Regions from separate parts of the Streptomyces sp. NPDC096012 genome, predicted to be linked through region 1. Evidence: riboswitches for the same ligand, from Rfam matches in the RefSeq annotation. Region 1 holds a riboswitch; each other region holds the start of a gene.

Region 1 (5,963 bases):
GCTGCTCAGCCATGCGCCGATCCTCCCAGCCACGAGCCGACGGCGGGACGGGCCTGCCCTCCGAACGTGCGCGCGACGGGCCTGACCTCTGGATGCGCACGTCGGGCCTGCCCTCCGGATGAGCGCGGGGCGGTCCCGCCGTACCGGGCCACGCGGCACGGGCCCGCCGAACGAGGCCGCGCGCGAGGAGTGGGCCTGCCCTCCGGGTACGCGCGGCACGGGCCTGCCCTCCGGATACGCGCGGCACGGGCCTGCCCTCCGGATACGCGCGGCACGGGCCTGCCCTCCGGATACGCGCGGCACGGGCCTGCCGTACAAGACCGCGCCGGGAGTGGGCCTGCCCCCCGGGGACGGCGGGAGTGGGCCTGCCGTCCGGGGACGGGAGGGGGCCTGGTTTCCCCGCGGGGGACGGCCCTGAGGGTCTCTGCCCCGAACGGGCGAATATCTCCTCAAAACATTATGAATCGCCGCGAACCCCCGCGGATGAGCGTCGATCCGGGGCGCACCGGGCCTTCAATGATCTTTTGCCCGTCCGGTGATCCTCCGCCCGCCACCTCGGGGAGACGATGCATGGTCCATGAACGCACTTTCGTCCGTCACCGCGCCGGTGTCCTCGTGGCAGCCACGGCGGCACTGGCCCTGACCGGCACCGCCGCCGCGTCACCGAACCCCCGGGAAGCCGGCGCTCGACAGGCACACTCCATGCGGACCGCCGACCTCGCGCAGACGGACCTCACGCAAGCGGGCCCCGCTCAGGAGGACTCCCCGCAAGCGGGCTCGGCCCGGGCGGACTCCCTGCAGTCGGGCTCCACGCAGACGCGTGTTCCGACTCTGTCATCGAAGCTGCCCCGCGGGCACGACGTGTCGTCCCATCAGGGGCGGGTCGACTGGCCGGCCGCCCGGGCGAAGGGCGCGCGGTTCGTCTACGTGAAGGCGACCGAGTCCACCGGCTACCGCAATCCCCGCTTCTCACAGCAGTACGACGGGGCCCGTGACGCCGGCCTGATCCGGGGGGCGTACCACTTCGCGCGGCCGGACAAGTCCTCCGGCGCCCGGCAGGCGGAGTACTTCGTGCGGCACGGCGGCGACTGGCGGGCGGACGGCTGGACGCTGCCGCCCGCGCTGGACATGGAGTACAACCCGTACGACAAGAAGCACAAGTGCTACAGGCTGAGCCGGAAGCAGATGGTCCGCTGGATCCGTTCGTTCAGCGACGAGATCAAGCACGAGACCGGACGGCGCCCGGTGATCTACACGACGACCCAGTGGTGGAAGCTCTGCACCGGCAACAGCCGCGCCTTCTCCTCCTCCCACGCCCTGTGGATCGCCCGGCACGGCGCCTCGGCCGCGGGGAAGCTGCCGGGCGGCTGGCGGTACTGGACGTTCTGGCAGTACGCCAGCAAGGGCAGACTGCCGGGTGACCAAAATCTCTTCAACGGGTCGGCGGCCCGGCTGCAGGCCCTCGCGCGAGCCCGGTGACCAAGGCGCGCCTGGGCCGCCGAGAACAGGATCACGGCGGACGGAACCGCAAGTCGTCATCACGGACACCACCAGTCCTGCCCCAGTTCATCTTCCGTTCACCCAGGTTGCCTACGTTCGAGCAGCCAACGACCTCGAACGATTGCCTGGGTAAATGGAAAGCTTCTCGCTGATCCTCGCGATTGTGGTGATAACCGCACTTGCGTTCGATTTCACGAACGGTTTCCACGACACAGCGAACGCGATGGCCACCACCATCTCCACAGGCGCCCTGAAGCCCAAGATCGCAGTGGCCATGTCCGCCGCCCTCAACCTGGTGGGCGCCTTCCTCTCGGTGGAGGTCGCCAACACGATCTCCAAGGGTCTCGTCGACGAGACCGGCATCCGTCCCGAGGTCATCTTCGCCGCCCTGGTCGGCGCGATCCTCTGGAACCTGGTGACCTGGCTGGTGGGCCTCCCCTCCAGCTCCTCCCACGCCCTGATGGGCGGTCTGATCGGCGCCACCGTCGCCTCCGCGGGCCTCGGTGCCGTGCACGGTGACGCCCTGGTCACCAAGGTGCTGCTGCCGGCGGTCGCCGCGCCGATCGTGGCGGGCGTCGCGGCCATGCTGGCCACCCGCTTCTCCTACGGCATCGGCGGCAAGGCCGAGGGCGAGGCCACCCGCAAGGGCTACCGCGCCGGCCAGATCGCCTCCGCGGGCCTGGTCTCCCTCGCCCACGGCACCAACGACGCCCAGAAGACGATGGGCATCATCACGCTCGCGCTGATCGCGGGCGGCTCCATCGCCCCCGGCTCGAACCCTCCCACCTGGGTCATCCTCTCCGCGGGCCTGGCGATCGCGCTCGGCACCTACATCGGCGGCTGGCGCATCATCCGCACCATGGGCAAGGGCCTGACCGACCTGGAGCCGCGCCAGGGCTTCGCGGCCCAGACCAGTGCCGCGACCGCCATCCTGGCCTCCTCCCACCTCGGCTTCTCCCTGTCCACCACCCACGTCGTCTCCGGCTCGGTGATGGGCGCCGGTCTGGGCCGCAAGGGCGGTGTGGTCCGCTGGTCCACCGCCACCCGCATGGCCGTCGCCTGGGTCCTGACCCTTCCGGCCGCCGCGCTGGTCGGCGCGGGCGCCGAGTCCGTCACGAACCTGGGTGACTGGGGCACCGCCGCCGTCGCCGTCTTCCTGGTCGCCGCGAGCGCCACCATCTGGAAGATCTCCCGTCGCGAGGTCGTCGACCACACCAACGTCGCCCCCGGGGCCGAGGAGCCGGCCGGCGTGGTGACGGCCGCCATCGCCGCCGTGATCCCGCCCCCGGCGGGTGTGCTGGCCGAGGATCCCGCCCTCGCCTTCCCGCAGCAGACCGCCGATCCCAAGCCCGCCGCCCCGGCGACCCCGCCGGCCGCCAGGGTCTGACCCCGAGCACCCGGTACTGAAGGAAGAATCATGAAGATCGACTGGGCGGCTCTCGGCTCCGTCTTCGGCACCAGCCTCGTGTTCACGGTGGGTCTGGTCGCCCTGTTCACCCTCGGCATCAACGGCCTGACGCGGCGCGAGAAGGCCGCGGCCCAGGGCGGCTCGGCCACTGCGGCCGTCACCGGCGCCTACGTCTGCTTCGCGGCCTGCGCGGCGGCGGTGGCGTACGGCATCTACCTGATCGTGGCCAAGGCCTGACCGTCGCGTACCGGCCCGGCCGGACCACCGCGGCAGGACCACCGTGGCCGGCGCACGGCCGAACGCACCGAGGCTCCCCTCCAGTTGTGGCGGAGGGGAGCCTTTCGGCATGCTCGGGCGCCCCGCGGTGTGGGGATGGGCACACTCTCCCCGCGCAGGTCAAAGGCAGGTTGACGGCCCTTCCGGACACGTGGTGGACTGCCCGGGCCATGTACGGCGGCAAGAGAGGAAGCCGGTGCGAATCCGGCGCGGTCCCGCCACTGTCACCGGGGAAGAACCCCGGGAGCCAGGAACTCTCACCGCCGGATCTCGTCGAACCAGGGCGCGGACACCCTGAGTGAGGACCCATATCGCCATGCTCGGCTGCCGAAGGACCAGTACCAGGCCCGCTCCTGTGCCCACGGCCGGCTGAGCCGATGGGTGCCGATCGCTGCTACGCGTACGGCGCCGCCGCCGGCCTTCTCGGTGACCTGCTCCTCGGCGATCCGCGCCGCGGGCACCCGGTCGCCGTGTTCGGGCGCGCGGCCACGGCCGTGGAAGGCGCGTTGTGGCACGACCACCGCGGCTGGGGCGCGCTGCACACCGCCGTGTGCGCCGGTGGCGCCGTCGCTCTCGGGGCCGTGGCGGCACGCGCCGTTCGCCCCTCCCCCGTCGCGTCCGTCGCGCTGACCGCCGCCGCCACCTGGGCCGTCGTCGGCGGTACCTCGCTCGCCCGGGAGGCCGACCTGATCGGGCGTGCCCTGCGGGCCGGCGACGTCGAGGCGGCCCGGGCGCGGCTGCCCCATCTGTGCGGCCGGGACCCGCAGGCGCTGGACGCCGACGGGATCGCCCGGGCCGTGGTCGAGTCGGTCGCCGAGAACACCTCGGACGCCGTCGTGGGCGCGCTGGTGTGGGGTGCCGTGGGCGGCGTGCCGGGCCTGCTCGGCTTCCGGGCGGTCAACACCCTCGACGCCATGGTGGGCCACAAGTCGGCCCGCCTGCGGCGCTTCGGCTGGGCGTCCGCCCGGCTGGACGACCTCGCCGGCTGGCCGGGGGCCCGGCTGACCGCCGTGCTCACCGCGGCGGCCGGGCCCGATCCCCGCGGCGCCCTGCGCGCCTGGAAGGCCGACGCGCACCGGCACCCGAGCCCCAACGCCGGGCCCGTGGAGGCCTCGTTCGCGGGTGCCCTCGGGGTGCGCCTGGGCGGGACGCTGTCCTACGGCGGCCGGATCGAGCACCGCCCCGTGCTCAACGGACGGACCGGGCGCGCCGTGCGGGTCACCGACATCGACCGGGCGGTACGGCTGTCCCGCCGCGTCGGCCTGCTCGCGCTCGGCGCCACGGTCGCCGCGCGCCGACTCGTGAAGGGACGTGGGAAGTGAGCGGGGGTCTCCTCGTCGCCGGCACCACCTCCGACGCCGGCAAGAGCGTCGTGACGGCCGGCATCTGCCGCTGGCTGGTGCGCCGGGGCGTGAAGGTGGCGCCGTTCAAGGCGCAGAACATGTCGCTCAACTCGTTCGTCACGCGGGAGGGCGCGGAGATCGGGCGGGCGCAGGCCATGCAGGCCCAGGCGTGCCGGGTCGAGCCGACCGCGCTGATGAACCCGGTGCTGCTCAAGCCCGGTGGCGAGCAGAGCAGTCAAGTGGTGCTGATGGGCAGGCCGGTGGGCGAGATGAGCGCGCGCGGCTACCACGGTGGCCGGCAACAGCGGCTGCTGGGCACGGTGCTGGACTGCCTGGCCGAGTTGCGGGGCACGTATGACGCGGTGATCTGTGAGGGGGCGGGGAGCCCGGCCGAGATCAACCTGCGGCGGACCGACATCGTCAACATGGGCATCGCCCGCAGTGCGCGGCTGCCCGTGCTCGTCGTCGGCGACATCGACCGCGGTGGTGTCTTCGCCTCCTTCTTCGGGACCGTCGCCCTGCTCTCGCCGGAGGACCAGGAACTGGTCGCCGGGTTCCTGGTGAACAAGTTCCGCGGCGACGTCTCCCTGCTCCGGCCCGGCCTCGACATGCTGCACGGGCTGACCGGGCGGCACACGTACGGCGTCCTGCCGTTCCGGCACGGCCTCGGCATCGACGAGGAGGACGGGCTGCGGGTGTCGTTGCGGGGCACCGTGCGGGAGTCCGCCGTCGCCCCGCCGGTCGGCGAGGACGTGCTGCGGGTCGCGGTGTGCGCGGTCCCGCTGATGTCCAACTTCACGGACGTGGACGCGCTGGCGGCCGAACCGGGTGTCGTGGTGCGGTTCGTGGACCGGCCGGAGGAACTGGCGGACGCCGACCTCGTGGTGGTCCCGGGCACGCGCGGGACCGTACGGGCGCTGCGGTGGCTGCGGGAGCGGGGGCTGGCGGACGCCCTCGCCCGCAGGGCCGCCGAGCACCGGCCGATCCTCGGCGTCTGCGGCGGATTCCAGGTGCTCGGGGAGCACATCGAGGACGACGTGGAGTCCCGGGCCGGCGAGGTCGGCGGTCTCGGCCTGCTTCCGGTACGGGTGCGGTTCGCCCGCGGGAAGACCCTCGCCCGGCCCGTCGGCGAGGCCCTCGGCGAGCAGGTCGAGGGGTACGAGATCCATCACGGGGTCGCCGAGGTGACCGGCGGCGCCCCCTTCCTGGACGGCTGCCGGGTCGGCCAGACGTGGGGCACGCACTGGCACGGCTCCCTGGAGTCGGACGGTTTCCGGCGGGCCTTCCTGCGCGAGGTCGCCGCCGCCGCGGGCCGCCGCTTCGTGCCGGCCCCGGACACATCCTTCGCCGCGCTGCGCGAGGAGCAGCTCGACCGGCTCGGCGACCTGATCGAACAGCACGCGGACACGGACGCGCTCTGGCGGCTCATCGAGTCC
Region 2 (5,963 bases), on a different contig from region 1:
GAGCCGGTCCTGCTGGACATCACGGGCCGGGCCGCCCACATCACCCTCAACCGGCCCAAGGCGCTCAACGCCCTGAACCACACCATGGTCCGCCGTATCGACGAGGCCCTGACCGCGTGGGAGCACGATCCGGCCGTCGAGACCGTCCTCGTCACCGGTGCGGGCGAGCGCGGCCTGTGCGCGGGCGGCGACATCCGCGCCGTCCACGACGACGCCCGCGACGGCGACGGCTCCGCCGCGGCCGCCTTCTGGCGCGACGAATACCACCTCAACGCCCGCATCGCCCGCTACCCCAAACCGTACGTCGCCCTCATGGACGGCATCGTCATGGGCGGCGGCGTCGGCATCTCCGCGCACGGCAGCGTCAGGATCGTCACCGAACGCTCGCAGATCGCCATGCCCGAGACCGGCATCGGCTTCGTCCCCGACGTCGGCGGCACCCGTCTGCTCGGCCTGGCCCCCGGGGAGCTGGGCACCCACCTGGCGCTGACCGGCGCCCGGATCGGCGCCGGTGACACCCTGCTGTGCGGGCTCGCCGACCACTACGTACCGTCCGGCGCGCTGCGCCAACTCGTCGACGACCTTGCCGTGATGCCCGCACGGGACGCCGTCGCGCGCCACGCGCAGCCCCCGCCGCGGGGAGAGTCGGCCGGACGGCGGGAGTGGATCGACACCTGTTTCGCCGCCGGCACGGTCGAGGAGATCCTCGAACGGCTGCTCCTCCACGGCGGCCCGGAAGCGAAGGAGACCGCCGAGACCCTGCTGGCCAAATCGCCCACCGCCCTCAAGGTCACCCTGGCCGCGGTCCGCCGTGCCCGCCGGCTCGGAACGCTGGAGCGGGTCCTCGACCAGGAGTACCGCGTCTCCTGCGCCGCTCTGAGCACCCCCGACCTCGTGGAGGGCATCCGCGCGCAGGTCATCGACAAGGACCGCGAGCCGCGCTGGTCACCGGCCACCCTCGCCGAGGTGACCGACGCCGACGTCGCACGCTTCTTCGCTCCGCTCGGCGACCGGGAACTGGGGCTTGCCGGGCCCGGCACCGACCCGGAGGCGGGCCCCTGAACCGGGTCGCGGCCGGCGCCGGTAGCGACCGGATCCGGCCGCGCAGCTGTCCGTTCGGGCGGCACCGACCGGCCGTGCCCGGCGCCGCCAGCCGCCACGAGAGGAAGATCACGCCAGGTGGTGCGGTCTTGGCCCGCCACCCCTCGCGCGGTACGGTCTGTCCGATATCGACGACGGCGAGACGGAAGCCGGTGGGAATCCGGCACGGTCGCGCCACTGTGTGCGAGACGCCTTGGACGGCGTCTCGTGAGTCAGACCCGTGGCCGTCGTCCAGTGCACCACCGAGATGGGACGCGAACTCCCAGAGGAGGTCCTGCCATGGCGCAGACCGTCGCTCCGCCGTCCGCCGCCACACCCGCCGTTCCCGCCAAGCTGCCGCTGAAGGCGATAGCTCCCTGGGCGGCCTTCTTCGGCATCCTGATGCTGGTCCTGCTCTACTTCGTCGGCGCCGAGCAGGGCGCCACCTCCGTGTTCAGCGGCACGGACGTCCATGAGTGGGTGCACGACGCCCGCCATCTCCTCGGTTTCCCCTGTCACTGACCAGAGGGACGCCGCACACCCATGAACTCCGCAACGGTAAGAAACCTCCTCGTGCGGGGCATGCTCGCCGGCCTGGCCGCCGGCGTGCTCGCCCTGATCGCCGCCTACCTCCTCGGTGAACCGAGCGTCGACAAGGCGATCGGCTTCGAGGACGCCCACTCCCACGAGCACGAGATGGAAGTCGTCTCCCGCTCCCTGCAGTCCACCGCCGGCCTCGCCACCGGCGTGCTGATCTACGGGGTCGCCTTCGGCGGCATCGCCGCGCTCGCGTACTGCTTCGCGCTCGGACGCGTCGGGCGCTTCGGTCCGCGGGCGACCGCGCTGCTGCTTTCCGGCTGCGCGCTGCTCGCCGTGTACGTGGTCCCGTTCCTGAAGTACCCGGCCAATCCGCCGTCGGTCGGCGACCCCGACACCATCGGCAGGCGGACCACCCTGTACTTCCTGATGATGCTGCTCAGCGTCCTGCTGGCGGTCGCCGCCACCATCCTGGGCCGGCGCCTGGCGCCCAGCCTGGGCACCTGGTGGGCGACCGTGGCCGCGGTGGCCGCCTTCGCCGTCGTCATCGGGCTGGCCTACGCGTTCCTGCCGGTCGTCGACGAGGTGCCGAAGGGCTTCCCGGCCGGCCTGCTGTGGCGTTTCCGGCTGTCCGCGGTGGCCATCCAGGCGGTCCTGTGGGGAGGATTCGGGCTGCTCTTCGGCGAGTTGGCGGAACGGCGGCTGAATCCCAGGCCCGCGGCGGCGCCGGCCGGGGGGACGGTTCCCGCCTCGAACTGAACGCTTCCGCGACGCGAGAGGGCCTCCGGAACCGTCCGGGGGCCCTCGCACGTCCTGTCCGAGCGGCACGGCCACGGCACCCCGCCTTCGCGGTGCCCGGCACCCTCTCCCGGCGGACCGGCGGCGCGGTGCACCGAGGAAGCCGATCGCCCGCGGCGCCGCGCCGGCATCAACTGCTCGTCCGCCGACGGAATGTGACCTGGCGACACATGCGTGTGTCCCCCGTCCGCACCGCCTCAGCGCACCGGGGCGGACTACGGCGCGGCCAGTGGCCGGCCGAGCCGCAGATTCCAGCGTCCGGCCCGCCCGCTGAGTTCCGTGGCCGTCAACGGCTCCACGTCGAGCCGCCAGAACGCCGTCGGGGGCAGGCCGAGGACATGGACGACCGCGGCCCGTACGACCTCCGGCTCGACCACGGCGACCGTGCGCCCCTCCGTGTCCCGCGCGGTGTCCAGCCAGCGCCCGATCCGTTCGCACACCTCACGCACCGACTCCCCGCCGTGTGCCGCCCAGCCGGGGTCGGCGAGCCAGCGGACCACCGCCTCCGGCTCGGCGGCCGTCACCTCGCCGAGGGTGCGGCCCCGCCAGCGGCCCATGTCCAGCGGCGCCAACTCCGGTGCCTCGGCGGCATCGAGGCCGAGCGCCACCGCCGTGTCCCGGCAGCGCGGGCTGGCGGAGGCCAGTACACGGGCGGGTGCGCGCAGCGACCCGGCCGCGGAGCGGGCCAGGGCCGCCCCGGTGTCGTCGACCGAGTCGCCGTCGTAGAAGCGGGCCTGCCGCAGCGACGGGCTCGTCGCGGGCGAGACGAAGGTGACGCGGCTGGTCATGCGGGCGCTCCCCCCGGACGGTGTCCGATCCGGCCCACAGGGCCGGCCACGAGGCCGAGGGCGCGGCCCAAGCGGCCCTGAGCCGCGCCGGGTTCACTGCGGAAGAGGCGCTCGCACCGCAAGCGGTGCAGGCAGTGGAGGCCCTGGACGCAGCGGACGGAGTACAGGCAACGCGAGCAGCGCAAGCGGCGCCGTGGGCGCGACTCGGCGTGTGCGCAGGTCTTTCCGGCGGCCGGTCGCCGAGCCATGGGGCCACCTCCTCGTCCCGTCCCGCTCCGGCCGCGAACCTAACATCCGCCGAACCCGTGCCCGCTGCCACCCGGCGGAGCCGGCGTCGGCTCGGGGCGCCCGGTGGCACACCGGTCCGAGCGCCGGGCCGGGACGGCCACGGCCGGGGAGCGGACGTACGCCCGCTCCCCGCCCTCCGCACGGCTTCAGGAGCCGGGGAGTTCCGCACGGACCGCGGAAGCGCCGGCGACGCCGACTCCGGACGGATCGGGGGCGGTCACTCCGCCCACCGCCGCGCCTCGCGGCCCTCGCGTTGGGCGGCCAGACCGAGACCAGCTCCGTTCCGATTCCCGCCGACCGCGTCGACGGATTCGACGAGGCGTACTGCGCGCGTCCGGAGCGGCTGCTCGATCCGGCCGCACGCCGGTCCTGTCCGGCGTGGAGCCTCGTCGCCCCCGACCTGGAGCGGCGGTCCACCGAACGGCTGCGCCGCGACCTCGACTCCGGCACGGGGCACGAACGGTACGGCCGTCTGCGCGGGCAGCTCTTCCTGGACGGTCCGCTCGTCCTCGTACGGGTCCTGCCCCGAGCGCCGGCCGGGGGGACGGGGTCGGCGGCACGTCAGCGGTTGCGGCGGCACATGAGTGGGCACTCCCCCCGGGCGACGGTTGCGGTGGCGCATCGACGGTGACGACCCCATGTCAACGGGCGCCACGGCACACCGACGGGGACGGCCCCGTCGACGGTGACGGCGCCGCCGTACCAGGGATCTGGCCGGACTCAGGAGCGTCGTGAGGGGTCCTCGGGCGCCGTGGGCAGCGCGAGGTGTTCGAGGTCGCCGGGCGGGGGAGTGGTCACCGGCCACAGCGGGGCGGCGCTTCCGTCGGCGAGCGCGGCCGGCGCGTCGGTCAGGTTCATGCGTTCCCGCAGCCGGGCGTAGAAGTCCATCGGGCCGAGCCGGACCGCCTTCAGCCGGCGGGGAGCGGCGTACACGCCGATCCAGTCACCGGGGCTCAGCACACCCCGCAACTGGCCGTCGACGCTGACGGCGGCCTGACCCGACCGTTCGAGCACCCGCAGCGCGATCGGCTCGTCGGGGGCGGCGACGACCGAGCGGTTGAACACCATGTGCGGCGCGACCGGCGTGAAGAGCAGACCTTCCGCACGGGGCGAGACGATCGGACCGCCGGCGGCGAAGCTGTACGCGGTGGAGCCCGTCGGCGTGGCCACCAGCAGCGCGTCGGCGGAGTAGCTGGCGAGGAGCCGGCCGGCCAGATAGACCCCGACCGACACCTGCCGGTCCCGGGCCAGCTTCTCCAGCACGACGTCGTTCAGCGCGAAGACGTTCAGCGCGACGCCCCAGTCACCGCTCGCGTCGCAGTCCGTCCGGACCCGCGGCGGCGGCAGCAGCGGACCGCGGCCGTACTGCAGCAGCGCCTCCATCTGCGCGGGCACCTCCAGCCGGCAGGATGCCCGCATGGTCAGGAGCATCCGACTCTCGACGGTGATCCGTTCCTCCCGGACCGCGTCCAGCGCCTCGCGCACCGCGGTGACCGGCACCTCGGTCAGGAAACCGACCCGGCCGAGGTCGACACCGAGCACCAGGATGTCGCTCGCGGCCGCCAGCCGGGCACCGCGCAGGAAGGTGCCGTCGCCGCCGAGGGTGACGATGAGGTCCGGATCGCCCGCGGTGTCCATCTCCTCGCGGGCGCTGTGCCGCTCGCCCTCCTGCCACACGTCGATGTCGGTACATCCCACGGCGTTCCCGGCACACCAATCGCGCACGGCCCGGGCGGCGGTCACCGCCTCCGCACGTCCGCCATGCACGACCAGGCCGACACGGTTCACGGTCATAGCCGCCTCCCAGCCGTCTTGCCTCACCTACGGCCATCCTCGCCGCGGAGCGGGCCGGTCAGGAACACGCCACGCCGCCCGGCATGCGGGGCCGGGATCGGCCGGAGCGCGCCGCGACGCCGAGTGACCGCGCGGCCGCGCCCTCGGCCCGGATCCCGGTGGATCACGAAGGGCCCCCGGGGGATGCTGGTAGGTCGCCGGGGTCGCCGGGGTCGCCGGGGTCGCCGGGGTCGCCGGGGTCGCCGGGGTCGCCGGGGTCGCCGGGGTCGCCGGGGCCGCCGGGGCCGCCGAGGTCGCCGAGGTCGCCGGGGGCGGATCGCCCGGTCCGCGGCATCCGGCAGATCGCCGATCCCTGTGGACCGCGGGGCCCTCACCTCCGGCGGATCGCCGATCCCTGCGGATCGCGGGACCCTCACCTCCGGCGGATCGCCGATCCCTGCGGATCGCGGGGCCCTCACCTCCGCGGATGTCCGAGCCCCGCATCCGGCGGAGTGCCGGGGCGGCCTCCTGGCCGACGGCCGGTCACCGGGGCGGCCTCCTCGCCGACCGTCGGTCACCGGGGCGTGGCGGCCTCGCCGACCGTCGTCACCTGGGCGTGCCGAAGTCCTGGGTCCAGTAGCTGTTGGGCTGTGCGAGACCGACGCCGATCTCCTTGAACGAGCAGTTGAGGATGTTGGC
Region 3 (5,963 bases), on a different contig from region 1:
CAGTAGGGAACCTGGCTGTCGAGGTCGGACATGGCAGATGCCTCTCTGGGTGCTTGGCTGAAGCCGGTCATGCTGCCAGGGCGGCGGGGCGTTCGACGAGCTGGCCGCGCTCGAAGTGGGCTCCGGCACGGACGAGCGACGAGGTGCGGGGCGTTCACGGCCCGCCACCGCTGCTGGGCGGACCCGACGCGCTTGAAGACCATGGCCAGGGCGGCGGTGCGGGAGCCGGCGGAACTGCTCCAGCGCGGGCACGAAGTCGCCGGAGGACAGTCCGTGCAGGTAGAGGGCTTCAGCCTCCAGCGCGGCGGCCGGCATTGTAGACGTCGCGGGCCGCCGGCTGGCCGCGGCCTTGCCGTCAGCCGGGTGGGCCGCAGTGGCTCAGCAGGGCGCGGACCGGTCCGTCGACGAGCCGGTAGCGCACGACGCGGCCGTGTTTCTGGCCCTCCACGATGCCCGCGGTGCGCAGCAGGCGCAGCGCCTGGGAGACGGCCGTGTCCCGCATGCCCGTGGCGAGGGCGAGGTCGGTGACCGCGATGGGGCCGGCCGCGTGCAGCGCGAGCAGGAGTGACAGGCGTCCGGGGTCGGAGAGCAGCGAGAAGCGGTGCGCCCAGGCCCGTACCCGCTCCGGCTCGCCGACGGCGGCGATGGCGTCACAGACCCGATGTCCGTCGATGGTGCGCTGCCCGGCACGTTCCGCGGGGACCAGATGCATGGCCGCATCTTCGCAGGATCCCGCCTCCGTGGCTGCACGGCGGCCCACATCCGCCGACTGCCGTCCTCCTCCGCCGCCGTGTGCTCAGTCGTCCTGTCCCTCCGCTGTCCGCCACCGTGTGCTCGGTCGCCGTGTCCGTCCTCCGCCGTCACCGTGTGCTCAGTCGTCCTGTCCGTCCGCCGGCCGTCACCGTGTGCTCGGTGGCCGTCACCGTGTGCTCGGTGGCCACGACCGCCCGTCTGCCGTCCCAGTCATCCGTCTGCCGTCCCGGCCGTCCGTCCGCCGTCCCCGCTCTGCCCTCCCCGCCATCCGTCTGCCGTCCCGGCCGTCCGCCTGCCGTCCCCGCTCTGCCCTCCCCGCCATCCGTCTGCGGTCCCGCTCTGTCGTCCCGCTCTGTCGTCCCGGTCTGCCGTCCCATCTGTCGAGTCGTCATATCTGCTCAGCTGTGCAGCCTTGCAGCTGTCACCGTCGCCTCCTAGGGTGATCAGGCCGTGGTGTTCGGGAAGACCGGTGACGGCCCCTCAGGGGCCCAGGCCGGAGCGGCCCTCGCCACTGTGATCGGGAAGTTCCCGCCCCCTACGGACGCCACTGGCCACACAGCCGGGAAGGCAGGGGCGGGCGCGTCGACCCGTCAGCCAGGAGACCGGCCACGGCATCACGAAGCTGATCCACGAGGTGCTGGAGCGTGACCGTATGACCGTGTCCGAAGGCGTGCCCGAAGGTGTGTCCGGAGGTGTGTCGGGAGGTGTCCCCGACGGCGGGCCGGGAGCCGGCGCCGCGGTGTCCTTCCGCTGGCGCCGTGAGGACACCGTCCGCACCGCCGGGCTCCTCGCCGTGATCGTCGCCCTGCACGTGGCCGCGTTCGGCATCCTGTTCCTGCTGGTGATACCGCAGCACTACGAGGTCGGCACCAAGGCGTTCGGCGTCGGCCTGGGTGTCACGGCGTACACGCTCGGCATGCGGCACGCCTTCGACGCGGACCACATCGCGGCGATCGACAACACCACCCGCAAGCTGATGGCCGACGGCAAGCGGCCGGTGTCGGTGGGCTTCTGGTTCGCGCTGGGGCACTCCAGCGTGGTGGTCGTCATGGCCGCGCTGGTCGCCGGCGGCGCCAAGCTGGCCGGCACCCTGATGAACGACGGATCCCGCACCCACCAGGTCCTCGGCACCGTCGGCACCACCGTCTCCGGCGGCTTCCTGTACCTCATCGCCGCCCTCAACCTCGCCGCGCTCTTCGGCATCGTGCGCGTCTTCAGGGCGATGCGCGCCGGCCGCTACGACGAGGCGGAGCTGGAGGCCCACCTCGACTCGCGCGGCTTCATGAACCGTCTGCTGGGCCGGCTCACCAGGTCCATCCGGCGCCCGGGGCAGATGTTCCCGCTGGGCTTCCTCTTCGGCATCGGCTTCGACACCACGACGGAGGTCCTGCTGCTCGCCCTGGCCGGCAACGGTGCCGCCGCCGGACTCCCGTGGTACGCCGTGCTGTGCCTGCCGCTGCTGTTCGCGGCCGGCATGAGCCTGTTCGACACCCTCGACGGCACGTTCATGAACTTCGCCTACCAGTGGGCCTTCTCCAACCCGGTGCGGAAGGTGTTCTACAACCTCACCATCACCGGCCTGTCCATCGCCGTGGCCTTCTTCGTCGGCACGATCGAACTGGTCGGCGTCCTGCACGACAAACTCGGTCTGCACGACGGCGTCACGGACTGGATCGCGGCCCTGGACCTGGACAACGTCGGCTACGTCATCGTCGGTCTGTTCGTGGTCGTCTGGGCCGTCGCCATCGCCTACTGGCGTCTCGGCAGGGTCGAGGAACGGTGGACGGCCCGCGCCGCCGACGGGAGCTGAAGGGTGCCGCCGGCCGGGCGCCACGGCCGGCACACCGGCCGTGGCCGACCTGTGTGGCACGCCGCTCCCGGCGGTTCCCGAGCCTGAGGGCCCTCGGCCATGCACAAAAGCGGAGCAAAGGTGCGGCAAAGTGAACCGGAGTCCGATGAACTCGGCGGGCTGAGGCAACATCTTGGTGAACGGCAGGCACCGCGCGGTCGAGGCGTGGTGCCGCCGCCGGCCGGACGGGGTGAGGGACGTGGTGGAGCCGAGGATCGCCGTCGCCGTGGTGACCATGGGCAACCGGCCCGCCGAGGTCGACGCCCTGCTGGAGTCCGTGGCCAAGCAGGACCTCGCCCCGGCCCGCATCGTGATCGTCGGCAACGGCTGCCGGCTGCCCGAGTTCGCGCGCCGGCTGTCCCTGCCCGGCGAGGTCACCACCGTCGACGTGGCGGAGAACCTCGGCTGCCCGGGTGGCCGTAACGTCGCCCTGTCCCGGCTGCGGGAGTTCGGGGACGTCGACGTCGTGGTGGAACTGGACGACGACGGGCTGCTCGTCGACGCCGACGTCCTGCGGCGGGTACGGGACCTGTACGCCGCCGAGCCCCGCCTCGGCATCGTCGGCTTCCGCATCGCCGACGAGCACGGCGAGACGCAGCAGCGGCACGTGCCCCGGCTGGGGAAGCCGGATCCGATGCGCGGGGGGTACGTCACCGGGTTCCTCGGCGGCGGGCACGCCCTGTGCATGGCGATGCTGGCCGAGACCGGGGACTGGCCCGCCGAGTTCTTCTTCGCGCACGAGGAGACCGACCTGGCCTGGCGGGCCGCCGACGCCGGCTGGGCCATCCGCTACGTCCCCGAGCTGCTGCTCCGGCATCCCAAGACCTCACCGGCCCGGCACGCCGTCTACTACCGGGTCAACGCCCGCAACCGCGTCTGGCTCGTGCGGCGCCGGCTGCCCCTGCCGCTTGTCCCGCTGCACCTGGGGGTGTGGACGCTGCTCACGCTGGCCCGTACCCGCTCGGCGGCCGGGCTGAGGGCGTGGTTCGGCGGGTTCCTGGAGGGGGTGCGCGAGCCGGCCGGCGAACGGCGGCCGATGCGCTGGCGCACGGTGTGGCGGCTCACCCGGCTGGGACGTCCGCCGGTGATCTGAGCGGTGCGGTGCGCGGGGCCGTCACGGCTCTGCGGCCGGACAGGAGGAACGGGACGGAGCCCCGGTCGTTCACCTCCGCCGACCGGGGCCCCTCTGTGTCCCCGGATCCAGCCTGCGGCGACACTCCCCCGAGTTACGCGACTTACGCGCGCGCCGTCGGACCGGATCCGATGAAATGATCACATCAGGACTCGCCAACGGATCGCTAACATGTGGCCAACGGTTCGTCGGCGGGTAGGAGGCCGGATGGCCGGAAGTCGCCCGGTGGCACCGGAACAGGCCGTGGGACAGGCGGTTTCGCAGCCCGAGCGGTCGACGGAAGGTGGCGGGAAACCGCTGCGACAGGGCGGGATCCCGCCAAAGAGCGACGGGCACGGGCCCGGCGTCCAAGCACGGCCGGTGACGGCCGCACAGGGAAGGCAGTGAGGCGGCGAGATGCGGCGGTACGAGCTGCGGTTCGGACTGCTGGGACCGCCGGTCCTCTACGACCGACCGCCGTACGGTATCTCGGACAACACCGTCCACGTCCCCGACGACCACCCCGACGACGGCGTCCGTTCCATCGGCAGCCCCAAGGTGCGCGCCCTGCTCGCCGCACTGCTGCTGGAACCCGGCCGCGTCGTGTCGGTCGAGTCGCTGAAGGACGCCCTGTGGGGCGGGATGCCGCCCGTCTCCGCCCAGGCCTCCCTGCACAACCACGTCACCCGGCTGCGCCGCCTGCTGGACGACCCCGACCGGCTCAGGGCCGTACCCCCGGGATATCTCCTGCGCGTCGACCACGGCGAGCTGGACGTGCACGTCTTCGACGCGCGGGTCGGCGAGGCGCGCGGGGCGCACGCCGCGCGGCAGTGGCCGGCCGTCGTACGCGCCTGTACGTCCGCGCTCGCGCTGTGGCGCGGCACCCCGCTCAGCGGACTTCCCGCCGACCTCGGCGGCTACGCCCTGGTGCAGCGCCTGGAGGAGGCGCGGCTGCTGCTGTTGGAGTGGTGCTACGACGCCGAACTCGCCCTGGGCGGCGCCCGTGTGGCCGCGCTCGTCCCCGAACTGGCCGCGCTCGTCGCCGAGTATCCGCTGCGCGAGGCCTACCACCGCCAGCTCATGCTCGCCCTGCACCGCACCGGCCGGCAGGCCGAGGCCCTGGCCGTCCACCGCGACCTGCGGGCCCGCCTGGTGGACGAACTCGGTGTCGAGCCCGGCCCGGCCGTCCGCGAAGCGCATGCCGAGGTACTGCGTGGGAGCGGCGAGGAGCGGCGGCGGAACGAGGGTGGCGGTGACCGGCGGCGCGTCACGAAGGACGCGGAACGGCCGGCGCCGGACGGCCGGTCGGGCGCGGCCGGTGCCGAGTCGCCCCCCGCCTCGCCGCGTGAAGCCGGCTCCGCCGTACGGCAGACCCCGCGCCCGGCCCAGCTGCCGGCTCCTCCGGCGCACTTCACCGGTCGCGCGGAAGTGCGCCGGGAGCTGCGCGGGGCGCTGACCGGGTCACCCCCGCCTGCCCTCACCGTCGCCGTGATCAGCGGTATGGCGGGCGTCGGCAAGAGCGCGTTGGCCCTGCATGTGGCGCATGAACTGCGGGAACGTTTCACTGACGGTCAGCTCTACGTCAATCTGCACGGCGCCACCCCCGGCATGCCCCCGCTCACCGCCGCGCAGGCACTCGCGGCACTGCTCCGAGACCTCGGGACCGAACCGCGCAACATCCCCGAACACCCGGACGCCGCCTCGGCGTTGCTGCGCTCACTGCTGGCGCCCGCGCGCCTACTGCTGGTGCTGGACGACGCGGCCAACGCGGCCCAGGTGCGGCCGCTGCTGCCGGCCGGGCCGGGCTGTGCCGTGATCGTCACCAGTCGTTCGCCGCTGACCGCCCTCGACGGCGCCCGGCGCTTCCCGCTCGGTCCACTGACCAGCGAGGACAGTGCGGCCCTGCTGCGTGCGGTGAGCGGGCGCGAGGGGTTGGGGGCCGGGCACGCCCTGGTCGAGCTGACCGGCCGGCTCCCGCTCGCGCTGCGCGTGGTCGCCGCCCGGCTCGCCGCCCGGCGCGCGCTCACCCCCGACGTACTGGCGGGCCAACTCACCGCCACCGAGGGACGTCTGCACCACCTGGAGTACGACGACCTGAGCGTCCGGCGTTCTCTGGCCGTCGCCCATGACGCGCTCGCCGCCGCGGACCGCGAGGTCGACCGGGACGCGGCCCTCGCGCTGCGGCACATCGGCGCGCTCGACCTTCCTGTCTACGGCGCCCCGCTGATCGCCCGGCTCACCGGCACCGAC

Evidence for each region. Region 1 has a riboswitch for cobalamin ahead of ABVB68_RS29110 (cobalamin biosynthesis protein). Riboswitches for the same ligand answer to the same signal wherever they lie in the genome.
Region 2: another riboswitch for cobalamin. It lies ahead of ABVB68_RS31625 (CbtB domain-containing protein); the one in region 1 lies ahead of ABVB68_RS29110 (cobalamin biosynthesis protein).
Region 3: another riboswitch for cobalamin. It lies ahead of nicT (Nickel transporter NicT); the one in region 1 lies ahead of ABVB68_RS29110 (cobalamin biosynthesis protein).

What each region holds. Positions count from the first base shown of each region.
Region 1 covers NZ_JBEOTD010000038.1:42,881-48,843, reverse strand. Annotated here, with positions in the region: gene ABVB68_RS29135 (class II aldolase/adducin family protein) at 1-13, opposite strand, end outside; gene ABVB68_RS29130 (hypothetical protein) at 661-801, opposite strand; gene ABVB68_RS29125 (lysozyme) at 796-1,479, shown strand; gene ABVB68_RS29120 (inorganic phosphate transporter) at 1,634-2,887, shown strand; gene ABVB68_RS29115 (hypothetical protein) at 2,918-3,145, shown strand; cobalamin riboswitch at 3,323-3,463, shown strand; gene ABVB68_RS29110 (cobalamin biosynthesis protein) at 3,562-4,506, shown strand; gene ABVB68_RS29105 (cobyric acid synthase) at 4,503-5,963, shown strand, end outside.
Region 2 covers NZ_JBEOTD010000046.1:284-6,246, forward strand. Annotated here, with positions in the region: gene ABVB68_RS31620 (enoyl-CoA hydratase/isomerase family protein) at 1-1,062, shown strand, start outside; cobalamin riboswitch at 1,199-1,345, shown strand; gene ABVB68_RS31625 (CbtB domain-containing protein) at 1,381-1,602, shown strand; gene ABVB68_RS31630 (CbtA family protein) at 1,624-2,376, shown strand; gene ABVB68_RS31635 (histidine phosphatase family protein) at 2,631-3,203, opposite strand; gene ABVB68_RS31640 (hypothetical protein) at 3,745-4,122, shown strand; gene ABVB68_RS31645 (NAD(+)/NADH kinase) at 4,212-5,285, opposite strand; gene ABVB68_RS31650 (hypothetical protein) at 5,449-5,619, opposite strand; gene ABVB68_RS31655 (CAP domain-containing protein) at 5,871-5,963, opposite strand, start outside.
Region 3 covers NZ_JBEOTD010000012.1:87,274-93,236, reverse strand. Annotated here, with positions in the region: gene ABVB68_RS14885 (class I SAM-dependent methyltransferase) at 1-32, opposite strand, end outside; partial or broken gene ABVB68_RS14880 (IS256 family transposase) at 68-227, opposite strand; gene ABVB68_RS14875 (ArsR/SmtB family transcription factor) at 356-712, opposite strand; cobalamin riboswitch at 1,188-1,378, shown strand; gene nicT (Nickel transporter NicT) at 1,406-2,563, shown strand; gene ABVB68_RS14865 (glycosyltransferase family 2 protein) at 2,802-3,695, shown strand; gene ABVB68_RS14860 (AfsR/SARP family transcriptional regulator) at 4,131-5,963, shown strand, end outside.